3 regions of the Klebsiella sp. I138 genome follow, and region 1 is predicted to be linked to each of the others. Evidence: predicted binding sites of a transcription regulator. Region 1 holds the regulator's gene; each other region holds the start of a gene.
What was found. Region 1 encodes ArgR, which controls arginine synthesis, uptake and breakdown. Its sites were predicted from a motif close to ANTGAATAAAAATACANT; they were not measured.
Positions count from the first base shown of each region.

Region 2: the regulator ArgR is predicted to act here: its motif matches at 3,874-3,891, upstream of argA (amino-acid N-acetyltransferase).
Region 3: the regulator ArgR is predicted to act here: its motif matches at 2,301-2,318, upstream of argC (N-acetyl-gamma-glutamyl-phosphate reductase).

Region 1 is NZ_CP180447.1:4,679,050-4,687,307, forward strand. Features, by position in the region: gene aaeX (p-hydroxybenzoic acid efflux pump operon protein AaeX) at 1-195, shown strand, start outside; gene aaeA (p-hydroxybenzoic acid efflux pump subunit AaeA) at 203-1,135, shown strand; gene aaeB (p-hydroxybenzoic acid efflux pump subunit AaeB) at 1,141-3,108, shown strand; gene ACMYSK_RS21895 (barstar family protein) at 3,263-3,526, shown strand; gene yhcN-B (DUF1471 family stress response protein YhcN-B) at 3,608-3,874, opposite strand; gene yhcN (peroxide/acid stress response protein YhcN) at 3,978-4,241, opposite strand; gene argR (transcriptional regulator ArgR) at 4,595-5,065, opposite strand; gene mdh (malate dehydrogenase) at 5,481-6,419, shown strand; gene degS (outer membrane-stress sensor serine endopeptidase DegS) at 6,474-7,532, opposite strand; gene degQ (serine endoprotease DegQ) at 7,620-8,258, opposite strand, start outside.
Region 2 is NZ_CP180447.1:5,192,835-5,201,092, forward strand. Features, by position in the region: gene recB (exodeoxyribonuclease V subunit beta) at 1-621, shown strand, start outside; gene recD (exodeoxyribonuclease V subunit alpha) at 618-2,456, shown strand; gene argA (amino-acid N-acetyltransferase) at 2,510-3,841, opposite strand; gene amiC (N-acetylmuramoyl-L-alanine amidase AmiC) at 4,069-5,322, shown strand; gene cobD (threonine-phosphate decarboxylase CobD) at 5,337-6,422, shown strand; cobalamin riboswitch at 6,509-6,670, shown strand; gene cbiB (adenosylcobinamide-phosphate synthase CbiB) at 6,828-7,787, shown strand; gene ACMYSK_RS24360 (cobyric acid synthase) at 7,883-8,258, shown strand, end outside.
Region 3 is NZ_CP180447.1:3,995,486-4,003,743, reverse strand. Features, by position in the region: gene ppc (phosphoenolpyruvate carboxylase) at 1-846, opposite strand, end outside; gene argE (acetylornithine deacetylase) at 1,102-2,253, opposite strand; gene argC (N-acetyl-gamma-glutamyl-phosphate reductase) at 2,432-3,436, shown strand; gene argB (acetylglutamate kinase) at 3,443-4,219, shown strand; gene argH (argininosuccinate lyase) at 4,322-5,695, shown strand; gene oxyR (DNA-binding transcriptional regulator OxyR) at 5,972-6,889, shown strand; gene sthA (Si-specific NAD(P)(+) transhydrogenase) at 6,872-8,258, opposite strand, start outside.

The DNA.
Region 1 (8,258 bases):
TTTCCTGTCATCGTGATTTTCGGCTTGTCGTTCCCGCCGATCTTCTTTGAGTTGCTAATATCGCTGGCTATCTTCTGGCTGGTACACCGCCTGCTGGTTCCCACCGGCATCTATGATTTTGTCTGGCACCCTGCACTGTTTAATACCGCGTTATATTGCTGCCTTTTTTATCTGATATCGCGTTTGTTCGTTTGAGGTCGATGTGAAAACACTAACAAGAAATATCTTCCGTACCGCAATCACTGTGATACTGGTTATCCTGGCATTTGTCGCGATTTTTCGCGCATGGGTCTATTACACCGCGTCTCCCTGGACGCGCGACGCGCGTTTCAGCGCCGATATCGTCGCCATCGCACCCGATGTGTCGGGGCTGATTTCGCAGGTAAATATTAAGGATAACGAGCTGGTTAAGAAAGACCAGGTGTTGTTTGTCATTGATCAGCCTCGCTATCAGAAAGCCCTGGAAGAAGCTCAGGCCGACGTTTCCTATTACCAGACACTGGCGCAGGAAAAACGTGTTGAAGCCGGACGGCGTAACAGGCTGGGCGTACAGGCGATGTCTCGTGAAGAGATAGACCAGGCCAATAACGTTTTACAAACCGTGGAACACCAACTGGCGAAAGCCGTAGCCAGCCGGGATCTGGCTAAGCTCGATCTTGAACGTACGGTTGTCCGCGCGCCAGCCGATGGCTGGGTGACCAACCTTAACGTCTATAACGGCGAATTTATTACTCGTGGTTCTACCGCAGTGGCGCTGGTTAAACAAAATACCTTCTACGTGGTGGCCTATCTTGAAGAGACCAAGCTGGAAGGCGTGCGTCAGGGCTACCGTGCAGAAATTACCCCGTTAGGAAGTAGCCGTTCGATTAAAGGTACGGTAGACAGTATTGCCGCCGGGGTGACCAACGCCAGCAGCAGTAGCGACGCAAAAGGGATGGCGTCTGTGGACTCTAACCTGGAGTGGGTACGCCTGGCGCAGCGCGTGCCGGTACGTATTCGTCTCGATAAGCAGCAGGGCAATCTGTGGCCGGCGGGGACGACCGCGACGGTGGTAATCACCGGCAAAGAAGATCGTGATACGACCCAGGTGAACTTCTTCCAGAAACTGGCGATGCGCCTGCGTGAGTTTGGTTAATCGCCATGGGCATCTTCACCATTGCTCCCCGGCACCTTCGCTTCGCGATTAAATTAGCGTGTGCGGTGGTGCTGGCATTATTTGTCGGCTTCCACTTTCAGCTGGAAACGCCACGTTGGGCGGTGCTCACGGCGGCCATTGTGACCGCGGGTCCCGCGTTCGCCGCCGGTGGAGAACCGTATTCTGGCGCGATCCGCTATCGCGGGATGCTGCGTATTGCCGGGACGTTTATCGGCTGTATTGCTGCGCTGGCGATTATTATTCTGATGATTCGCGCCCCGTTGTTGATGATGCTGGTGTGCTGTCTGTGGGCAGGCTTCTGTACCTGGATCTCCTCGCTGGTGCGCGTCGAAAACTCCTATGCCTGGGGGCTGGCGGGCTATACCGCGCTTATCATTATCATCACCATTCATACCGACCCGATGCTGGCGCCGCAGTTCGCCGTTGAACGCTGCAGCGAGATTGTTGTCGGTATTGTCAGCGCCATCATGGCGGACCTGCTGTTTTCTCCTCGCTCCATTAAGAAAGAGATCGATCTTGAGCTGGATAACCTGCTGGTAGAACAGTACCGCCTGATGCAGCTATGCGTGGCTCATGGCGATAGCGAAGTGGTCGACAAAGCATGGGGGGCGCTGCTGCGCCGAACCAGCGCGCTGGAAGGGATGCGCGGCAACCTGATTATGGAGTCTTCGCGCTGGGCGAAGGTCAATCAGCGGTTGAAGGCCATCAATACAATCTCTTTAACGCTGATTACTCAGGCCTGCGAAACTTACCTAATCCAGAACTCGCGCCCGGAGATCGTGACCGATGATTACCGCGAGCTGTTTGCTGAACCGGTAGAAACCGTACAGGATGTTCATCGGCAGCTGAAAAGAATGCGCCGCTTTCTGACCTGGAAAGGGGAGCATAATACGCCGGTGACGATCTACAGCTGGGTTGGTGCTGCGACACGCTATCTGCTGCTAAAACGCGGCGTGGTGGGCAATACCAAGATCAGCCGGATTGAAGACGAAGTGCTGCAGGGCGAGGTGGTGGTAAAGGCAGGGTCTGCCGAGCGCCATCATGCGATGGTCAACTTCTGGCGCACCTCCATTTCCTGCATCCTTGGGACGCTGTTCTGGCTATGGACCGGATGGACGTCGGGCAGCGGAGCGATGGTGATGATTGCGGTAGTGACGTCCCTTGCCATGCGTCTGCCTAACCCGCGAATGGTGGCGATAGATTTTCTGTACGGTACGTTGGCAGCCTTACCATTGGGGGCATTGTTCTTCCTGGTGATCATGCCTGCCACGCAGCAGAGCATGCTGCTGCTGTGTATCAGCCTCGCGGCAATGGCGTTCTTTATCGGTATTGAAGTACAAAAACGGCGGCTGGGATCGCTGGGGGCTCTGGCGAGTACCATTAACATCCTGGTGCTGGATAACCCAATGCAGTTTCATTTCAGCCAGTTTCTCGATAGCGCATTGGGCCAGATAGTCGGCTGTTTCCTCGCGCTGATGGTTATTCTGCTGGTGCGGGATAATTCACAAGCGCGTACCGGACGCGTGTTGCTCAATCAGTTTGTTTCGGCAGCCGTTTCATCGCTGACGACGAATACAGCCCGCCGTAAAGAGAACCATCTGCCGGCGCTTTATCAGCAGCTGTTCCTGTTGCTGAATAAGTTCCCGGGGGATATTGCCCGTTTCCGCCTTGCATTAACCCTGATTATTGCCCATCAGCGCCTGCGGGATGCGCCTGTGCCAGTGAATGAAGATCTGTCGGCATTCCACCGCCAGTTGCGACGTACCGCGGACCATGTTATTTCCGCCAGCAGCGATGATAAACGACGCCGCTATTTCTCCCGTTTGTTAGAAGAGCTGGATGTTTATCAGGAAAAATTGCAGGTCTGGGAGGCGTCGCCCCAGGTGACGGAGCCGGTCCGAAGGCTGGTAGAGATGTTGCGTAAGTACCAGCACGTATTGACCAATAGCTAACTGCCTGAACCGACGCTAAGCGTCGGTTTTTTTATCACTATACTTAAGCGTCGGGGGTGTTCGCGCTTCGTACAGGACCGCAGGGAGAGAAACCCTGAGGCGTGGAGAGTATCAGGGCGGGTGATAATAGCGCGATGTTGACAGGGTGTGGACGATGACTATCTATACATTTGATTTTGATGACATAGCCGGGCAGCAGGATTTCTATCGTGAATTTTCTCGGACCTTCGCGCTCAACCGTGAGCAGGTGAATAATCTGGACTCACTGTGGGAAGCGGTGACCGGCGGTCTGCTGCCATTGCCGCTGGAGATTGAGTTTATTCACTTAAGCGATAAGCAGCGTCGGCGCTTTGGCGCCTTGATATTGTTGTTTGATGAAGCCGAGGAAGAGCTGCGCTTTAACGCCCGACAGGCATAAAAAAGGTCCATCGCATCTTCGCGTGAACCAAAAAAAGCCCCCGACAGGCGGGGGCAAGTCGTCGGAAAAGACGACGAGGGTTTATTTGTACAACTCAGCTGTAGCGTGCCAGCTATCGCCGGTACGGGCTTCAATAATACGGTAGCTGCTTGCGCCTTCTTTAGCGGCTTTTGCTGCCAGTTCCTGACGCATATCCATTGGGGCACTACCAACCTGAGAAACAGAGATGGTCCCCATAGACTGCAGATTTTGAGCTTGTTCTTCACTGACCTGATGTACTGCGGCGCTTGCGCCGAAGGAAAGGACGGAAGCCAGGCCCAGGGATGCGATGATCATTGCACTTTTCATAATCTTTACTCCAACCATATTGTTGCAGCGGCGGGAGGTTGCTTATGGACCTGGGCCGCTGGAAATTATTCGTATTCAGTTAATAACCGACAATCGTTAAATCTTATTTATAAAGCTCAGCCGTAGCGTGCCAGTGGTCGCCGGTACGGGCTTCGATAATGCGATAGGAAGAAGCACCTTCTTCCTGAGCTTTCTTGTTCAGCATTTCATGCATATCCATCGGGGAAGCACTCACCGCGCCGACGGAAATGGTACCGATTGACTGACGGCCCTGGGCCTGATCGCTGTTGATGGAGTCAGCGGCGAAAGCGCCAAAGGACAGAACAGACAGGATGCTTAGTGCAGCTACAGTTGTTTTGATTTTCATGATGTTCACCTCGTCGAATCTTATTATTGAGGGCTCTTCGTTTCGTGACCCTCATCACAAAATCAAGTATACACTAATCACCGAAAATATTAATACTCTGCTAATGGTTGTATGAGTAAATAATTACAAAGAATTGTCGTTTTTATAACGTATAAGTATTAGAAATGTCATTTTCTCGCCATGACAGTCTGTTATAGCGAATAAAATCATATGGATAGGTGATTTTGATATTTCGTGCGCTTCTGGCCTTTTCATTCGGTAAAGGAATGTATAGAGGCAGAAAACCACACTAAATGTTAAAGAAATGCTGCATTTTTGAAGAGGCCCTCTGGCGGGAACCAGAGGGAAGGCACTTAGAGTTCCTGTTCAAACAGAACGAGAATGGCATCGTGCAGATCTTTGACGGTGAAGCCTCTGGCCGGGGTCGTAAAGATAGTATCATCGCCAGCAATGCTGCCGAGAATCCCTTCAGCCTTGCCGAGAGAGTCCAGCAGACGCGCAATCAGCTGCGCTGCACCCGGGCTGGTGTGGATAACGACCACGGCATCGTTATAGTCGATATCGAGCACCAGGTTTTTCAACGGACTGGAAGTCGTCGGAACGCCAAGCTCGGCAGGCAGGCAATAGACCATCTCCATTTTGGCGTTACGGGTACGAACCGCGCCAAATTTTGTCAGCATACGGGACACTTTCGATTGGTTGATATTATCGAAACCTTCTTCCTGCAGCGCCTGGACGATTTCACCTTGAGAGCTGAACTTTTCTTCTTTAAGTAGCAGTTTAAACGCTTTAACCAGTTCTTCTTGTTTTGCCGAACTTCGCATAAGTCACCCAGATTATGGTGGTAAAAACAACATCATTATGCATAGGAATGAATTTTTATGCAAATAATCCGCAAGGGGATAAAGTAAATAATGTTATGAAGGGGGCATATTTTAGCAAATAACCCTGCTAAGGAACATGCCTTCATCACAGCACGTAAATCGCTGTAAAAGTAAACTAAATGTTATGAGAATGGTGTTGTTTTGCCGAGCGAGCTGGGTGTATTGTAACCAACAGTCGATCCGGTACTACGTTTTGCTGGATGGTCAGTCTCAGGGATGAAAATGCGAAGCGAATGCATCGCTGCGCACCAGAACGCATTCTTCAACCATACTTATTGTAATTGTTCATCTTGTGAATTAAGGTCCAGGCGACGGAGTAACGAAAGACTATATTAACCATAATAAGGAGTTTAGGATGAAAGTTGCAGTCCTCGGCGCCGCTGGTGGAATCGGCCAGGCGCTTGCCCTACTACTTAAGACCCAACTGCCTTCAGGTTCAGAACTCTCGTTGTACGACATTGCTCCGGTTACCCCGGGCGTGGCGGTTGATCTTAGCCATATCCCTACCGATGTAAAAATCAAAGGTTTCTGCGGTGAAGACGCTACTCCAGCGCTTGTCGGGGCTGATGTGGTGCTGATTTCAGCTGGCGTCGCCCGTAAGCCAGGCATGGATCGCTCCGATTTATTTAACGTTAATGCCGGTATCGTGAAGAATCTGGTACAGCAAATCGCGAAAACCTGCCCACAGGCCTGCATCGGTATTATCACCAACCCGGTAAACACCACGGTGGCCATTGCGGCAGAGGTGCTGAAAAAAGCAGGCGTTTACGATAAGAACAAATTGTTTGGCGTCACCACGCTGGACATCATCCGTTCGAATACCTTTGTGGCTGAGCTGAAAGGTAAATCCGCATCTGACGTCGAAGTACCGGTGATAGGCGGCCACTCTGGCGTGACCATTCTGCCGCTATTGTCACAGATTGCTGGCGTGAGCTTCAGCGAGCAAGAAGTTGCCGATTTGACAAAACGTATCCAGAACGCCGGTACTGAAGTGGTTGAAGCCAAAGCCGGTGGCGGATCGGCAACGCTCTCCATGGGTCAGGCAGCCGCTCGTTTTGGGCTGTCCTTAGTACGCGCGATGCAAGGTGAGAAAGGCGTAGTCGAATGCGCCTATGTGGAAGGTGATGGCCAGTATGCGCGTTTCTTCTCACAGCCGTTGCTGCTGGGCAAAAATGGTATCGAAGAGCGCCAGTCGTTCGGTAAGCTCAGCGCATTTGAGCAACAGGCGCTGGAAGGAATGCTGGATACGCTGAAGAAAGATATCGCCATGGGCGAAGATTTCGTCAATAAATAAGATGACGATGTGATAAAAAAACCGGAGCTTACTGCTCCGGTTTTTTTATGTCGGCTAGTTAGTTGCCGGGTATTCCTGCACGGCGATATGCAGGGTGATTTTTTTGTCGTCGCGCATGATAACCACCGGAATTTCAGAGCCTGGACGAATTTCCGCGACCTGGTCCATGGTTTCGAGAGCGGAGACCGCCGGTTTATCATTCACTGAAATGATCACGTCATTCGCGCGGATCCCGGCCTGAGCCGCCGGGCCATCCGGGGCTACGTCATTAACCACTATCCCTTGTAGCTGATCGATACCGCCGCCCTGGGCGTGCAGTGGCGCTATCTCGCGGCCGCTGATGCCGATATAGCCGCGGATCACGCGGCCATCGCGGATCAGCTTATCCATGATCTTCGTCGCCAGCTGGAAAGGAATCGCAAATCCGATCCCTTCCGGGGTTTCGCCATCATTACTTTTATCAAAGGACAGCGTGTTGATACCCATCAGCTCGCCCAGCGAGTTCACCAGCGCACCGCCGGAGTTGCCGTGGTTGATAGACGCATCGGTTTGCAGGAAATTTTGCCGTCCAGTGGGGTTCAGGCCAATACGACCGGTGGCGCTGATGATCCCTTGCGTAATCGTCTGTCCAAGGTTGTAGGGGTTGCCAATCGCAAGGACCACATCACCAATATGTGGCACTCGTTTCGGGTTGATAGGGATGACCGGCAGGCCCGCATTGGCGTTAATTTTTAAGACCGCCAGGTCAGTCAGGGTATCTGAGCCAACCAGCAAGGCTTCAAAGACGCGGCCATCCTGCAGTGCGACAATAATCTGATCCGCATCATTGATGACGTGTTTGTTAGTCAGGATATAACCACGTTGGTCCATGATAACGCCGGAGCCGAGAGTCAGCTGATTATGGCTGGTGCCGTTCAGCGCGCGGTTATAAACGTTGACCACCGCAGGCGCGGCGCGGCGGACGGCAGGATTATAGCTGGCGGGTGACTCGTCCGCGCTATCGTACGGGGTGGTCGTCGACAGATGCCACTGACGCAGAGAAGGCATAACGGCCAGAAGCAGGCCTCCGACGATCAAACCAATGAGTACAGAACGTAAAAACTTTCCAGGCATGATACCGGTATCGTTGATGGATGGACATGCGCAGCATAGCACGAGTTATCCGGACATCGCACTGCAGGCGATGTCCGGAAATGCGTGTTAACGCAGCAGCAGATAGATGCTTTCGTTACCGCGAATGACGTTCAGCGCGATGACGGCCGGTTTGCTCTCCAGTACTTTACGCAGCTCGGCGATAGAACGAATACGCTCGCGGTTAAGACCGATAATAATATCGTCCTTATGCAGGCCAACCTGTGCCGCAGGACTTCCTTTATCGACGTTTTCGACGGCGACGCCTTTCGTACCGTCTTTCATCTGGCCATCGCTCAACGATGCGCCCTGGAGGGCCGGGATGATGAGATCGGCGCTGGCAGTCGAAGAGGTGCTCTTATCCAGCGTGACTTCGACGTCCAGCGGTTTCCCGTCGCGCAGCAGGCCGAGCTTCACCTTGGTGCCCGGCTCGGTAGTGGCAATCCGTGAGCGCAGTTCGGCAAAGCTACTCAGCGGTTTGCCGTTCATGCTGACGATCACATCCCCGGACTTAACTCCGGCTTTCGCCGAACCTGAGTTCGGTAAGACTTCGCTGACGAAGGCCCCGCGCTGAGCGTCGATATTCATCGCTTTCGCAATATCTGCGCTCATTTCCATGCCTTTAATTCCCAGCAGGCCGCGTTTGATTTCGCCAAACTGAATGAGCTGCTGAGCGAGGGTTTTTGCCATATTACTCGGAATGGCAAA
Region 2 (8,258 bases), 510 kb from region 1:
CTGCAGTCCGGGGGCTTCGGAGAACAGTGGACGCCGGTACTCACGCAGTGGCTGGACGACGTGCTGCGGACTCCGCTACCGGGCGCCGGAATAGCGCTCAATCAGCTCACCGCAGGCGATAAGCAGGTGGAGATGGCTTTCTATTTGCCGATCGAACGGCCGCTGGAACCGCAGCGCCTGGACGCCTTGATTCGCCGCTACGATCCGCTCTCTGTGGACTGCCCGCCCCTGGACTTTCGCCAGGTCCGCGGAATGTTAAAAGGCTTTATCGATCTCGTGTTCCGCCATAACGGCCGATATTATCTGCTGGATTATAAATCGAACTGGCTGGGGGAAGACCGCGAAGCCTATACCCGTCAGGCAATGGAACAGGCCATGCGGACGCACCGTTACGATTTGCAGTACCAGCTCTATAGCCTGGCGCTGCACCGCTACCTGCGCCACCGCATTGCTGACTACGATTACGAACGCCATTTCGGCGGCGTGATTTATCTTTTTTTACGCGGCATGGACGGACAGGGTGGCGAGCAGGGGATTTTCACCGCACGCCCCGCGCAGCCGCTGATTGACGGCCTGGATGCGCTGTTTGCCGGAGATGTACAGGAGGAGGTCCTGCCATGACGATGGATGAACTGCTGCTGGAAGCGGTAAATCAGCGCATGCTGCGCCCGTTAGATGTGCAGTTTGCGCTGATGGTGGCACAAGACGCGCATCCGGCGGTGAAGCTGGCGGCGGCAGTGCTCAGTCGCGATGCCGGCGAAGGACACGTTTGTCTGCCGATTTCACGTTTGCGCTCGGACGAGCTTCTGAGCGGAAAAGCCAACGATCTGCGCGAACAGCTGCTGGCGCAGGCGGGGTCACCTGATGACTGGTCGGCGCTTCTGCTCGCCTCGCAGGCGGTTAGCGGCGGCGAGCGGCCGACGCCGATCGTCCTCTGCGGCGACCGGCTCTACCTCAACCGGATGTGGCGTAATGAACTGACCGTCGCGCGTTTCTTCAATGAAGCCAACCAGGTTGTGGACGTTGATGAGGTTCAACTGGCTCACACGCTGGATGCGCTGTTCCCTGCAAGCGCGGAAACAGACTGGCAAAAGGTTGCTGCTGCGGTGGCGTTGACCCGCCGTATTTCGGTGATTTCCGGCGGCCCCGGCACCGGGAAAACCACTACCGTCGCCAGGCTGCTGGCGGCGCTGATTCAGACGACCCGTCAGCCACGCTGCCGGATCCGTCTGGCGGCGCCGACCGGGAAAGCGGCGGCAAGATTGACGGAATCGCTGGGGGAGGCGCTGCGTCGCCTGCCGCTGAGCGATGAGCAGAAGACGCTGTTGCCCACCGAGGCCAGCACACTGCATCGTCTGCTGGGCGCTCAGCCCGGCAGTCAGCGGATGCGCTATCACGCTGGCAATCCGTTGCATCTGGATGTGCTGGTGGTAGATGAGGCCTCAATGATTGACCTGCCAATGATGGCGCGGTTGATTGATGCGTTGCCGGAACATGGACGGGTCATTTTCCTCGGCGACCGCGATCAGCTGGCGTCCGTGGAAGCCGGAGCGGTGCTCGGGGATATTTGTGCCTGGGTGAATACTGGCTATACCGCGGCGCGCGCGGCGCAGCTGACCCGGCTGACCGGCCACCCGGTACCGGCTGGCGAAAGTGAGGCTGCGGGCGCACTGCGCGACAGCCTGTGCCTGCTGCAAAAAAGCTACCGTTTCGGCAGCCATTCCGGCATCGGCAGTCTGGCCCGTGCGGTGAACAACGGCGATCGCAGCGGCGTGAGAGCGACGCTACGCCAGCCCTTCGACGATATTGTTTTGCATCCGCTGAGTACGACTGAAGAATACGAAGCGATGCTCATGCAGTCGCAGGCGGGATATGGTCGCTATTTGCAACTGCTGCGCGAGCGGGCAGAGCCGGAGGCACTGATTGCCGCCTTCGGTGAATTCCAGCTGCTGTGCGCCCTGCGCGATGGCCCCTACGGCGTCAGCGGAGTGAATGAACAGCTGGAGCAGATGCTTAACCGTCGGCGGGCGATTACGCTACCGAGGCATTCGCGCTGGTATGAGGGGCGCCCGGTGATGATTTCGCGCAACGACAGTGCTCTGGGGTTGTTCAATGGCGATATCGGGATTGCGCTGGAACGAGGAGAGGGGCTACGTGTCTGGTTCCCGATGCCGGATGGCAGCATTAAGTCGGTGCAGCCAAGCCGCTTGCCGGAGCACGACACCGCGTGGGCAATGACGGTACATAAATCGCAGGGATCGGAATTCACTCATGCGGCGTTGATTCTGCCCGCTAAAATCGTACCGCTGCTCACCCGTGAGCTGGTCTATACCGCAATCACGCGGGCCAAACAGCGGCTGTCGATTTATGCCGACGAGCAGGTATTGACCCAGTCCATCGTCGCCCGAACCGAGCGGCGCAGCGGGCTGGCGGATATTTTTGCCCGCGGCGCGTAACCTCTGGTTCGTTATTTCCCCGGCCAGGCGTCGTGCCCACCGGGGAGGTTGCTTCAGCCGAGGTCGGCCATCATCACTTTTGAACGACGCTGGTAGTTGTACATCTCTTTCTTACTCTCCGGCAGCAGGTCGATATCAACCGGCGTAAAGCCGCGCTCCTGGAACCAGTGAATACTGCGGGTGGTGAGGACAAATAATTTGCTCAAGCCCATCTGCTTCGCCTGAGTGGCAATGCGGTTCAGCAGCACTTCACCGCGCGATGAGCTGCGGTAATCCGGATGCACCGCGACGCAGGCCATCTCACCGATTTTCTCTTCCGGGAACGGATAGAGCGCGGCACAGGCGATAGTGGTGTTATCACGTTGAATAATAGTGAATTTATCGATTTCCATTTCCAGCTGCTCGCGCGAGCGGCGCACCAGAATACCCTGCTGCTCCAGCGGGCTAATCAGCTCAAGAATTCCGCCGATATCATTAATGGTGGCGCGGCGAATCTGCTCGGCGCTTTCCATGACTATCTGGGTCCCGATACCATCGCGTGAGAACAGCTCCTGCAGCAACGCCCCGTCTTCCTGATAGCTGATCAGATGGCAGCGACGCACGCCGCTGCGACAGGCCTTCACGGCCCCGCGCAGAAAACGCACCGTACCAGAGTTGTAATCCTCTTCGGCCTCCAGCTCTTCTACGCGCGCCTGAGCTTCGTTCGGGAACAGCTCGGAAACAATCATGCCATCCTGATTGTAAACCCCCTGGGATGAGCAGAAACCGATCATTTTTTCGGCCTTCAGCTTAACGGCCAGCTGCGTAGCAATCTCTTCAGAGGTCAGGTTAAAGCTTTCGCCGGTCACCGAAACGGCAACGGGGCCCATCAGTACAATCGCGCCGTTATCCAGCTGGCGATGAATCGCATCTTCATCGATACGGCGGATGCGCCCGCTATGGCAATAATCAACGCCATCATCGACGCCCAGCGGCTGAGCGATAATAAAGTTACCGCTCACCACGTTGATATGCGCGCCCTGCAGCGGGGTGTTATTCAGGCTCATCGACAGGCGTGCGGTAATTTCCAGCTGCAGCATGCCCGCAGCCTGCTTAACCAGCTCGAGGGTTTTGGCGTCGGTAACGCGGGTCTGTTTATGATAAACCGGCTCGTGGTGGTGCTCTGCCAGATTGGCGTCAATCTGCGGGCGTGCGCCATAGACCACTACCAGGCGGATGCCCAGGCTGTGCAAAAGACCAATGTCATTGACAATGCTGGAGAAATTTTCATGCTCAATTGCTTCGCCGCCAAGCATGATGACAAACGTTTTCCCCCGATGGGCGTTAATGTAGGGGACAGAATGGCGGAATCCTTCTACCAGTTCGGTGCGACGTTCCTTCACCATGACTTGACCTCAATGCATGATTATTCGTAATTAGTGTATTTTTATTCTGTTTCAGCATTAAACGCAAGTCTAAATTTGCGCCGAAACTGATAAAAATCTGTGATCAAAAGCGTGCTGTCTAAGATTGTTTACCCTTTTATTGATGACAGGTTATGCAGCTTTCGTTAAAGTTTCCGGTCAATCTGTCTGTTTTGAGTACGAATACGTTTTTATTGCTTGGGAGTGGCATGCCGGGATACAAGTCAGGATTAAGCCGTCGTCGTTTTTTACAGGGGGCGGGCGCAATGTGGTTAATGAGCGTCAGCCCGGTAGGCTTAGCGGCTGCCGCGCAGGTCGTCGCTGTACGCGTCTGGCCGTCGTCAACCTATACGCGCGTCACGGTAGAATCGAATCATGTGCTGAAATATCGACAGTTTGCCTTGAGCAATCCGGAACGGCTGGTGGTGGATCTGGAAGGCGTCAATCTTAACTCCGTGCTAAAAGGCATGGGAGCGAGTATTCGCGATGACGATCCTTATATTAAGTCCGCGCGCGTCGGGCAGTTTGATCCGCAAACTGTGCGCATGGTGTTTGAACTTAAGCAGAACGTTAAACCGCAGCTCTTTGCCCTGGCGCCGGTGGCTGGTTTTAAAGAACGTCTGGTCATGGATCTTTATCCTTCGACCGCGACCGATGTTCAGGATCCGCTGCTGGCGTTACTGGAAGATTACAATAAAGGCGATCTTGAGCGTCAGGTGCCTCCTGCCGAAAGCGGGCCGAAGCCGGGCAAAGCCGGGCGCGACCGGCCGATCGTGATTATGCTCGACCCGGGCCACGGCGGCGAAGACTCCGGCGCAATAGGAAAATACCATACCCGCGAGAAGGACGTGGTGTTGCAAATTGCCCGCCGGCTACGTGCGCTTATCGAAAAAGAGGGCAACATGCGGGCCTACATGACCCGGAATGAAGATGTCTTCATTCCGCTGAAGGTCCGCGTTGCCAAGGCGCAAAAGCAGCGTGCCGATCTGTTCGTCTCGATTCACGCCGATGCCTTTACCAGCCGACAGCCGCGAGGCTCATCGGTGTTTGCGCTATCGACCAAAGGCGCAACCAGTACCGCCGCAAAATATCTGGCCCAGACCCAGAACGCCTCTGACCTGGTCGGGGGGGTGAGTAAAAGCGGCGATCGCTATGTCGACCATACGATGTTCGACATGGTGCAGTCGCTGACCATCGCCGATAGCCTGAAGTTTGGCAAAGCGGTGCTGCAAAAAATGGGCAGAGTGAATAACCTGCATAAAAACCAGGTGGAGCAGGCGGGTTTTGCGGTGCTGAAGGCACCGGATATACCGTCTATCCTCGTGGAAACGGCGTTTATCAGCAACGTGGAAGAAGAACGTAAGCTGAAAACGGCGACCTTCCAGCAGCAGGTCGCCGAGTCGATTCTGGCGGGAATTAAAGCCTACTTCGCCGATGGCGCTACGCTGGCAAGGCGCGGATAACACAGGAGCAGGAGATGGCGCTACTGAAGAGCGCGCACGGCGGGAATACCCGGGAAGCCGCCGCGCTGCTGGGCATCTCGGCGGAACAGCTGCTGGATTTTAGCGCCAACATTAATCCCCTCGGCATGCCGGAATGCGTAAAGCGCGCGCTTATTGATAATCTTGAACGGGCAGAACGCTATCCTGACGTTGAATATCAGCAGCTGCATCTTGCGCTGGCGGAACACCACCGCATTCCCGCATCGTGGATACTGGCTGGCAATGGCGAAACCGAGTCTATTTTTACGCTTGCGCACGGCCTGAAGCCGCGCAGGGCGATGGTGGTGACGCCCGGTTTTGCGGAGTATCGCCGCGCGCTGCAGGCGGTCGATTGCACGGTCCTGGAATTCGCGCTGCGTGAGGAAGATGGCTGGCAGTTGACCGACGCTATTCTTGAGGCACTGACGCCAGAGCTGGACTGTTTATTCCTCTGTACGCCCAATAATCCTACCGGTCTTCTGCCTGAACACGCGCTGCTTGAGGCGATTGCCGCCCGCTGCCGGGACGCGGGGATTGCCCTTATCCTGGACGAAGCATTTATCGATTTTATTCCCGACCGGTCGGGTTTTATTCCCTTTCTGCAGGATAACCCCCACATCTGGGTGCTCCGCTCCCTCACCAAGTTTTATGCGATTCCCGGCCTGCGTCTTGGCTACCTGGTTAACAGCGATGAACGAGCCGTGGCCCGGCTGCGTGAGAAGCAAATGCCGTGGTCAATTAATGCCTTTGCGGCTCTGGCGGGTGAAATAGTGCTCAAGGACAGCGCCTATCAGCAGGCTACCTGGCAATGGCTGGCGCAGGAGGGCAGTCGCCTGTATCTGGCCCTCCGCCAGCTGCGCGGCCTGACCGTTTACCCGGGGCGGGCAAACTATCTGTTTTTACGCTGCGATCTCAGCGGGCTCGATCTGCAACAGGCTTTGCTGCACCAGCATATTCTGATCCGCAGCTGCGCAAACTATTCGGGACTGAGTGCCGGTTATTTCCGCGTGGCCATTCGCAGCCCTGAGGAGAATCAGCGCCTGCTTACCGCGCTCAGCGCCCTCCTCTCCGCCGACGTCTGACTCCGCAAGCGACCGGCTCCTGCGTATGGCATAATACGCTGCCTGATGCTTCAGAGATCCGGGATACGTCAGGCCGGATCTCTGAAGCATCAGGCTAACCAACAGGTGCCAGGGAAGGAGGTGACAATCCTCCGCAGCCCCCGCTGCTGTGATGCTGACAACCCCGTAAATACCACCGATCGTGAGACCGGGAAGGGCGGGTGAGGATGACGCTAAGCCAGAAAACCTGCCTGTCGGTGATTATCAACAACTTCGGTGGGAAGTGGGTTGCTCAGATGCGTGCCGTCGAAAGATGGCGTCAGGCGCACCTTTACACCCCGACCACCCTGAACAGGAACAGGGTATGGCGGTACAACTCCATTCATTCATTTTCGCCCGTTGGCGGTTAGTCACGGGGCCGGGACGATGACGCTGCTTGCCTGGTGCGTCGCCTGGATCCTCGATTCTGTTATCGGCGATCCGCCGCGCTGGCCGCATCCGGTGCGCTGGATTGGCAATCTCATCACTATTATTCAACGAATCGTGCGCCGGCACTGTCACAGCCAACGCGCGCTGCGCATCGGCGGTGGGCTGATGTGGCTGACGGTGGTTGGGCTTACGTGGTTCCTGGCCTGGGGCATATTGAAACTGGCGGAAACTCTCCATCCCTGGCTTGGCTGGGTGATTGAGGTGTGGATGATCTTTACCCTGCTGGCCGGGCGCTGCCTTGCGGATTCCGCCAGAGAAGTTGAACGTCCGCTACGCGCGGGCGACCTGGCGCAAAGTCGGGAAAAACTTGCCTGGATTGTCGGGCGTGATACTTCGCAGCTACGGCCTGAGCAGATAAATCGCGCGGTGGTGGAGACGGTTGCAGAAAACACCGTCGATGGCATTATTGCGCCGCTGTTCTTCCTGCTATTGGGCGGCGCGCCGCTGGCGATGGCCTATAAAGCGATTAACACACTCGACTCCATGGTGGGGTATAAACATGAAAAATATCGTGCTATCGGTATGGTCAGCGCCCGTCTTGACGATGTGGCGAATTTTATTCCCGCGCGCCTGAGTTGGCTGCTGTTCAGCCTGGCGGCGTTTTTATGTCGTTACGACGGTGCGCGTGCCCTGCGTATTGGCTGGCGCGATCGCTATCAACACAGCAGCCCTAACTGCGCATGGTCGGAAGCCAGCGTCGCCGGTGCGTTAGGTATCCGGCTCGGCGGTCCAAACGACTATTTTGGCGAGCGGGTGGAAAAACCCTGGATTGGCGACACCGTACGCGATATTTCGGTCGATGATATTCCCCGCACCCTGCGCCTGATGTGGGTGGCTTCGACGCTGGCGCTGGTGCTGTTTATGGCGGTGCGGTATCTGTGGGCAGGCGTGGCCTGAGAACGAAAGATGGCTTTTTGTGGCCAGGGCAGTTGCAACATAAAACAGAAGCGGGATGGAAGAGTAATGCGAAAAAATGCGAACGAGGAGACGTCATGACGCAGGCAATCATGCTGCAGGGAACGGCGTCCGACGTCGGTAAAAGCGTGCTGGTGGCTGGATTATGCCGCATTTTTTATCAGGATGGCCTGCGCACGGCGCCGTTTAAATCGCAGAATATGGCGCTCAATTCAGGGATCACGGCGGATGGCAAGGAGATGGGCCGGGCGCAGATCTTTCAGGCTGAAGCGGCCGGTATCGCGCCGGATGTGCGCATGAACCCCATCTTGTTGAAGCCAACCAGCGATCTTAAAGCCCAGGTGGTGCTGATGGGCAAAGTGGCGACGGATATGGATGCGGTGAGCTACCACGAATATAAACCGCGCCTGCGCGAACAGATCCTGACGGTCTATCGCAGCCTGGCGCAGGAGT
Region 3 (8,258 bases), 680 kb from region 1:
ATCTTTCAGGAACAGGTCTGTTGCTTTCCAGCGGCTGAGCAGCAGCACGTGGCGGGTAATATCGGCGGTGACATTCGGGTTACCGTCGCGATCGCCGCCCATCCAGGAGGTGAAACGGACTGGGACGAAGTCCACCGGCAGCTGATAGCCAAGGTTCTCTTCCAGCTGTTCGTTCAGCTCGCGCAGGTAGTTCGGTACCCCTTCCCACAGGCTGTTTTCAACAACGGCAAAACCCCATTTGGCTTCATCAACCGGCGTCGGGCGGTATTTACGGATTTCATCTGTATGCCATGACTGGGCAATCAGCTGGCGCAGACGGCGCATCAACTGGTGGTGCTCATAATCAGCGATATCTTTGTTATCAAGCTGCTTCAGGCAGTTGTTCACTTCCACCATTTTGTGGATCAGCGTACGGCGGGTGATCTCGGTGGGGTGAGCGGTAAGTACCAGCTCCAGAGACAGGGCTTCCACCGCTTTCTTAATGGTCTCTTCGTTGAGATGAGGTTCGTCTTTGAGCTTTCTCAGGGTGCGGGCAATCACTTCCGGATTGCTGGCCGCTTCGCCGTTTGGCGAAATACTGTGGTATTGCTCCGCGGTATTCGCGAGATTCAGAAACTGGCTGAAGGCGCGTGCGACCGGCAGTAGCTCGTCGTTGGACAAGTTTTGCAGCGTGGTGAGCAATTCCTGGCGGTTGGCTTCATTGCCGGCGCGAGAAGACTTGGACAATTTACGGATAGTTTCGACACGATCAAGAATGTTCTCTCCAAGTGCATCCTTGATGGTATCGCCTAGCACCTTACCGAGCATACTGACATTACTACGCAAAGCGGAATATTGTTCGTTCATGTTACCCCAGACACCCCATCTCATTTTATTTTGTTATACCCGGCACTCTGCAGCGGTGAGCATCGGATAAGCAGCCGTCTTTTATAAAGCCACGTAAAAACCCCCACGTCAATTGTTGCGAAATCGCTTCAGCAAACGAATAAATGGCGACAATTTGCGAAATTTAACTCAGAGGTTCCCTGATAAGCGTTGCTTATGGAAATGTGACCAGAATCACCGTCCCGCCCCAGGAAAGAAGGCGGGAACCGGCGGCTTTTAGTGCCAGCAGAAATGGTGGACAACCTGCGTAATAAGCTCCCGGGTTGGCTTAATAAAGCGGGTTTCCAGATATTCGTCCGGCTGGTGGGCCTGATTAATGGAGCCAGGACCTAAAACCAGGGTCGGGCAGAGGGTCTGAATAAACGGTGCCTCAGTACAGTAGTTCACGACTTCCGTTTGCGCGCCGAGCAGCTTTTCCACGACCTGAACCAGCTGGTGGTCCGGCGGGCATTCGTAACCCGGAATTGGCGGGTGAAGTTCGGAGACGGTCAGGCGGCCCGGCCAGCGCTCGCTAACCGGTGCCAGCGCCTCATCCAGCAGCCCGTTGAGATCGTTGAGTGTCATGCCGGGCAGCGGGCGAATATCCATATGCAATTCGCAGCAGGCGCAGATGCGATTTGACGCGTCGCCGCCGTGGATTGCCCCGAGGTTGAGCGTCGGATACGGTACGGTGAAAGCGGCGTAGTGATAGCGTTCTTTCAGCGAATCGCGCAGCTGCATGATGCGGCCAATGGCATCGTGCATCAGCTCAATGGCGTTGACGCCACGCGCCGGATCGCTGGAATGGCCGGACTGCCCCTGGATACGAATCGCGTTGGACATATGGCCTTTGTGCGCGCGCACCGGCTGCAGCGATGTCGGCTCGCCAATGATTGCGCAGTCCGGGCGCAGCTGGGTTGTTTCGGCAAAGTATCGGGCGCCGGCCATGCTGGTCTCTTCATCGGCAGTGGCCAGGATGTAGAGCGGCTTTTTCAACTGACTGACATCGACATCGCGCAAGGCATCAAGAATAAAGGCGAAAAAGCCTTTCATATCGGCGGTGCCAAGGCCGTACAGCTTGTTGTCGTGTTCGGTGAGGGAGAAGGGATCGCGGGTCCAGCGGCCGTCATCGAAGGGGACGGTATCGGTATGTCCGGCGAGCAGCAGGCCGCCAGCGCCGTGGCCGGTACTGGCCAGCATATTGAATTTGTTGCGCGTATCCGGTACCGGCTGAACTTCCACATTGAAGCCAATTTCGCGGAACCAACCGGCGAGCAAATTGATTAAAGTCTCATTACTTTGATCCAGCGCCTCTTCGGTTGCGCTGATGGAAGGTGTGGCGATCAATGCGCGGTAAATCTCGATAAAGGGCGGTAAATTGTTTTTCATTGTTGACACACCTCGGGTCATGATAGTATCAATATTCATGCAGTATTTGTGAATAAAAATACATTATCGTTGAGCGTAAGAAAACCCATAAAATGTAGGGAAAGTGCTTACGGCTTAACAGGGTGAGGAAGAGAGATGCTTCCTGGGCAAATATGACGTAAGAAGGTGAAGAGCCCCGATGTTGAAGACGCTGATTGTGGGTGCCAGCGGTTATGCCGGCGCAGAGCTAGTGACCTATGTAAATCGCCATCCTCATATGACCATAACCGCTTTGACGGTCTCCGCGCAAAGCAATGATGCAGGGAAATTCATTTCCGATTTGCATCCGCAGCTGAAAGGCATTGTGGATTTACCCTTGCAGCCGATGTCAGATATCAGCGAATTTAGCGCCGGGGTCGATATCGTCTTCCTCGCCACCGCGCATGAAGTGAGCCACGACCTCGCGCCGCAGTTCCTGGCCGCAGGCTGCGTGGTGTTCGACTTATCCGGTGCCTTCCGGGTGAACGACGGTGCGTTCTACGAAAAATATTACGGCTTTACGCATCAGCATCCGGCCCTGCTTGAACAGGCGGTTTACGGGCTGGCTGAGTGGAGCGTCGACAAACTGAAAGAGGCGAATTTAGTCGCTGTGCCTGGCTGCTATCCGACGGCAGCTCAGCTGTCGCTGAAGCCGCTGATCGATGCGGGCCTGCTGGATCTTAACCAGTGGCCGGTGATCAATGCGACCAGCGGCGTTAGCGGCGCAGGTCGCAAAGCGGCAATTGGCAATAGCTTCTGTGAAGTCAGCCTGCAGCCGTATGGCGTGTTCAACCATCGTCATCACCCCGAAATCGCAACCCACCTTGGCACCGAAGTGATTTTCACGCCTCATCTCGGCAATTTTAAACGTGGGATTCTGGAAACCATTACCTGCCGTCTGAAGCCAGGCGTCAGCAAAGAGCTGGTTGCCGAAGTGTTCCAGCAGGCGTATGCCGATAAGCCGTTGGTTCGTTTATACGATAAAGGCGTGCCCGCATTGAAAAACGTCGTAGGTCTGCCATTCTGTGATATCGGTTTTGCGGTTCAGGACCAGCATATTATCGTGGTAGCTGCGGAAGATAACCTGTTGAAAGGCGCAGCGGCGCAGGCAGTACAGTGCGCGAATATTCGTTTCGGCTTCGCTGAAACGCAGTCTCTTATTTAAGGTGTGATGATGAACCCATTAATTATCAAACTCGGCGGCGTTTTACTCGACAGCGAAGAAGCGCTGGAGCGCCTGTTTACCGCGCTGGTGAATTACCGTGAAACGCATCATCGCCCGCTGATTATCGTGCACGGCGGCGGCTGCGTGGTGGATGAGCTGATGAAGCAGCTCAACCTGCCGGTGAACAAGAAAAACGGTCTGCGGGTAACGCCGGCGGATCAAATCGACATTATTACCGGTGCGCTGGCGGGTACCGCCAATAAGACGCTGCTGGCATGGGCGAAAAAACACCACATTGCGTCCGTTGGCCTGTTCCTTGGCGATGGCGAAAGCGTTAAGGTCACTCAGCTGGATGAAGAGCTGGGCCACGTTGGCCTGGCGCAGCCGGGTTCACCGGCGCTGATTAACACGCTGCTGGCAGGGGGCTATCTGCCGGTGGTCAGCTCTATCGGCGTCACCGATGAAGGGCAACTGATGAACGTCAATGCTGACCAGGCGGCTACCGCACTGGCGGCGACGCTCGGCGCAGATTTGATTCTGCTTTCCGATGTCAGCGGCATTCTCGATGGCAAAGGTCAGCGCATTGCGGAAATGACCGCGGCGAAGGCGGAGCAATTGATCGAGCAAGGTATTATCACTGACGGCATGATCGTGAAGGTCAATGCGGCGCTGGATGCGGCGCGGGCGCTGGGTCGTCCGGTGGATATCGCCTCCTGGCGCCACGCGGAACAGCTGCCGGCACTGTTTAATGGCACGGCCATTGGCACGCGTATTCTGGCGTAATATTTCATGCCCGGCGGCGCACAGTTTGCCGGGCCTACAAGACTGTAGGTTGGGCGAGCGCAGTGCTGCCCGACAGAACTAAACGAATTTAAGGAAATAGTTATGGCACTTTGGGGCGGGCGTTTTACTCAGGCAGCAGATCAGCGGTTCAAGCAGTTCAACGACTCTTTGCGCTTCGACTATCGCCTGGCGGAGCAGGATATCGTTGGCTCCGTTGCCTGGTCTAAAGCGCTGGTGACGGTTGGTGTTCTGAGTGCCGCCGAGCAGCAGCAGTTGGAAGAGGCGTTAAGCGTGCTGCTGGAAGAGGTGCGGGCGAACCCGCAGCAAATTCTGGAAAGCGATGCGGAAGATATTCACAGCTGGGTGGAAGGCAAGCTTATCGACAAAGTGGGCCAACTGGGCAAGAAATTGCATACCGGACGCAGCCGTAACGATCAGGTAGCAACCGATCTGAAGTTGTGGTGTAAGGATACCGTTGCCGAGCTGCTCTCTGCCAACCGCCAGCTGCAAAGTGCGCTGGTGGAGACGGCGCAGAACAACCAGGATGCCGTTATGCCGGGTTACACTCACCTGCAGCGCGCGCAGCCGGTGACGTTTGCCCACTGGTGCCTGGCCTACGTTGAGATGCTGGCGCGGGATGAAAGCCGCCTGCAGGATACTCTGAAGCGCCTGGACGTCAGCCCTCTTGGCTGCGGTGCGCTGGCGGGTACCGCCTATGATATCGATCGCGAGCAGCTGGCCGACTGGCTGGGTTTTGCCACGGCGACCCGCAATAGCCTGGACAGCGTTTCTGACCGTGACCATGTGCTGGAGCTGCTCTCCGATGCGTCGATTGGCATGGTCCATCTGTCACGCTTCGCCGAAGATCTGATTTTCTTTAATACGGGTGAGGCCGGGTTTATTGAACTGTCCGATCGCGTCACTTCCGGCTCCTCGCTGATGCCGCAGAAAAAGAACCCGGATGCACTTGAGCTGATCCGCGGGAAATGTGGCCGCGTCCAGGGCGCCCTGACCGGCATGATGATGACCCTGAAAGGCCTGCCGCTGGCCTACAACAAAGATATGCAGGAAGACAAAGAAGGGCTGTTCGACGCGCTCGATACCTGGCTTGATTGTCTGCATATGGCGGCGCTGGTGCTTGATGGTATTCAGGTCAAGCGTCCGCGTTGCGCAGAGGCGGCACAGCAGGGATATGCGAATGCGACCGAGCTGGCAGATTATCTGGTGGCGAAAGGCGTACCGTTCCGTGAAGCGCACCATATCGTCGGGGAAGCGGTTGTCGAGGCCATCGCTCAGGGGAAACCACTGGAAGATTTGGCGCTGGCCGATCTGCAGAAGTTTAGCAGCGTGATTGCCGATGATGTTTATCCGATTCTGTCGCTGCAGTCTTGCCTGGATAAACGTCTGGCTAAAGGCGGCGTCTCGCCGAAGCAGGTCGCACAGGCGATTGCTGACGCGAAACAGCGTCTGGTGTAAATCCTGTCGTCCCGGGGCTGATGCCTGTGGGACAGATGAGATAAGAAGCTCGGGCTATGTCCGGGCTTTTTTATGCAAAAAAAAGCGGACACAAGGTCCGCAAAAGTTCACGTTGGCTTTAGTTGTTCGGTCAGGGAATGCGCTGAGGCGGTGTCGTGATTTTCTGACTTTCGCCTCGTTTCTGGGTTTATTATTGAACAGAAAACTTGATAGGGATAATCGTTCGTTGCTATGCTATCTATCGCCATGAACTATCATGGCGACGGAGGATGAATAATGAATATTCGCGATCTTGAATACCTGGTTGCGCTAGCCGAGCACCGCCACTTCCGGCGCGCGGCGGACTCCTGCCACGTCAGCCAACCCACGCTTAGCGGTCAGATCCGCAAGCTGGAGGATGAACTTGGGGTCATGTTGCTGGAGCGCACCAGCCGTAAGGTTCTGTTTACCCAGGCCGGACTGTTGCTGGTAGATCAGGCGCGTACCGTGTTACGCGAAGTCAAAGTGCTCAAGGAAATGGCAAGTCAACAAGGTGAGACCATGTCCGGGCCGCTGCATATTGGCCTGATTCCGACCATTGGCCCTTACCTGTTGCCACAAATAATACCGATGCTGCACCAGACTTTTCCAAAGCTGGAAATGTACCTGCATGAAGCACAAACGCATCAACTGCTGGCCCAGCTGGACAGCGGTAAGCTCGACTGCGCGATCCTCGCGCTGGTGAAAGAGAGCGAGGCCTTTATCGAGGTACCGCTGTTTGAAGAGCCGATGATGCTGGCAATTTACGAAGATCACCCGTGGGCAAATCGCGATCGCGTACCGATGTCTGATTTAGCCGGAGAAAAGCTGCTGATGCTGGAAGATGGCCACTGCCTGCGCGATCAGGCGATGGGTTTCTGTTTTGAGGCCGGCGCGGATGAAGATACGCATTTCCGCGCGACCAGTCTTGAAACGCTGCGCAATATGGTGGCTGCAGGTAGCGGCATCACGCTGCTGCCGGCGTTGGCGGTGCCGCAGGAGAGAAAACGCGATGGCGTGGTGTACATCCCGTGCATTAAGCCGGAGCCGAGACGTACTATCGGGTTGGTTTACCGCCCCGGTTCACCGCTGCGTAGCCGCTACGAACATCTGGCGGAGGCCATCCGCAGCACCATGGATGGCCATTTCGACAAGCCGTTAAAACAGGCGGTTTAAGCCATTTAAAGCGGCGACCCTATAGGCTTCCGCCATGGTCGGGTAGTTAAAGGTGGTGTTAACGAAGTACTCAATGGTGTTGCCACCACCTTTTTGCTCCATAATCGCCTGGCCGATATGAATAATCTCGGCCGCGCGTTCGCCAAAGCAATGAATCCCAAGGATCTCTTTCGTTTCTCTATGGAACAAGATCTTCAGGGTTCCCACGCTCATACCGACAATTTGCGCCCGTGCCAGATGTTTAAACTGCGCGCGACCCACTTCGTATGGCACTTTCATGGCCGTCAGCTGCTGCTCGGTTTTACCCACGGAGCTGATTTCCGGGATGGTGTAGATCCCGGTCGGGATATCTTCAATCAGGTGGGCAGAAGCCTCACCCTTAATCAGCGCTTGTGCGGCGATGCGTCCCTGATCGTAGGCGGCTGATGCCAGGCTCGGATAGCCGATGACATCGCCGACGGCATAGATATGCGGCAGCGCGGTCTGGTACATGCTGTTGACTTTGAGCTGGCCGCGGCTATCGGTTTTCAGACCAATATTTTCCAGTGCCAGGGAATCGGTGTTACCGGTACGGCCATTGGCGTACAGCAGACAATCGGCTTTCAGTTTCTTACCCGATTTCAAATGCATAATCACGCCATCATCGACGGCTTCAATTTTCTCGTACTCTTCGTTGTGGCGAATCACCACACCGCTGTTCCAGAAGTGATAGGAGAGGGAGTCGGACATCTCCTGATCGAGGAACGCCAGCAGGCGGTCGCGGGTGTTGATCAGGTCGACCTTCACCTCCATGCCACGGAAAATAGACGCGTATTCACAGCCAATAACCCCGGCGCCGTAGATGATCACGTGACGTGGTTCGTGCTGCAGGCTGAGAATCGAATCGCTGTCGTACACGCGCGGATGGGAAAAATCGACATCGGCCGGATGATACGGGCGGGAGCCGCAGGCGATGACGAATTTCTCCGCGGTTATCGTTTCGACGGTGCCGTCGTGACATTCCAGGGCGAGCGTGTGTTCATCAACAAAGTGCGCGTTGCCCTGCAGTATTTCGCAGTGGTTACGCTCATAGAAACCCTGACGCATATGGGTTTGCTGGTTAATGACGCTGTCGGCATGGTTAAGAATGTCGGCGAAAGAAGAACGAAGAAGGCGGGAGTGGTCGCTGTAGAGGGGGTTTTGGTTAAATTCGATAATACGACTGACGGCATGGCGGAGGGCTTTCGACGGGATGGTGCCCCAATGGGTACAGCCGCCGCCGACGTTATGATAGCGCTCGATAACGGCAACGCGCGCTCCCTGCTTAACCAGCCCCATTGCGGCACCTTCACCGCCAGGGCCGGAGCCAATGACTATTGCATCATAATCC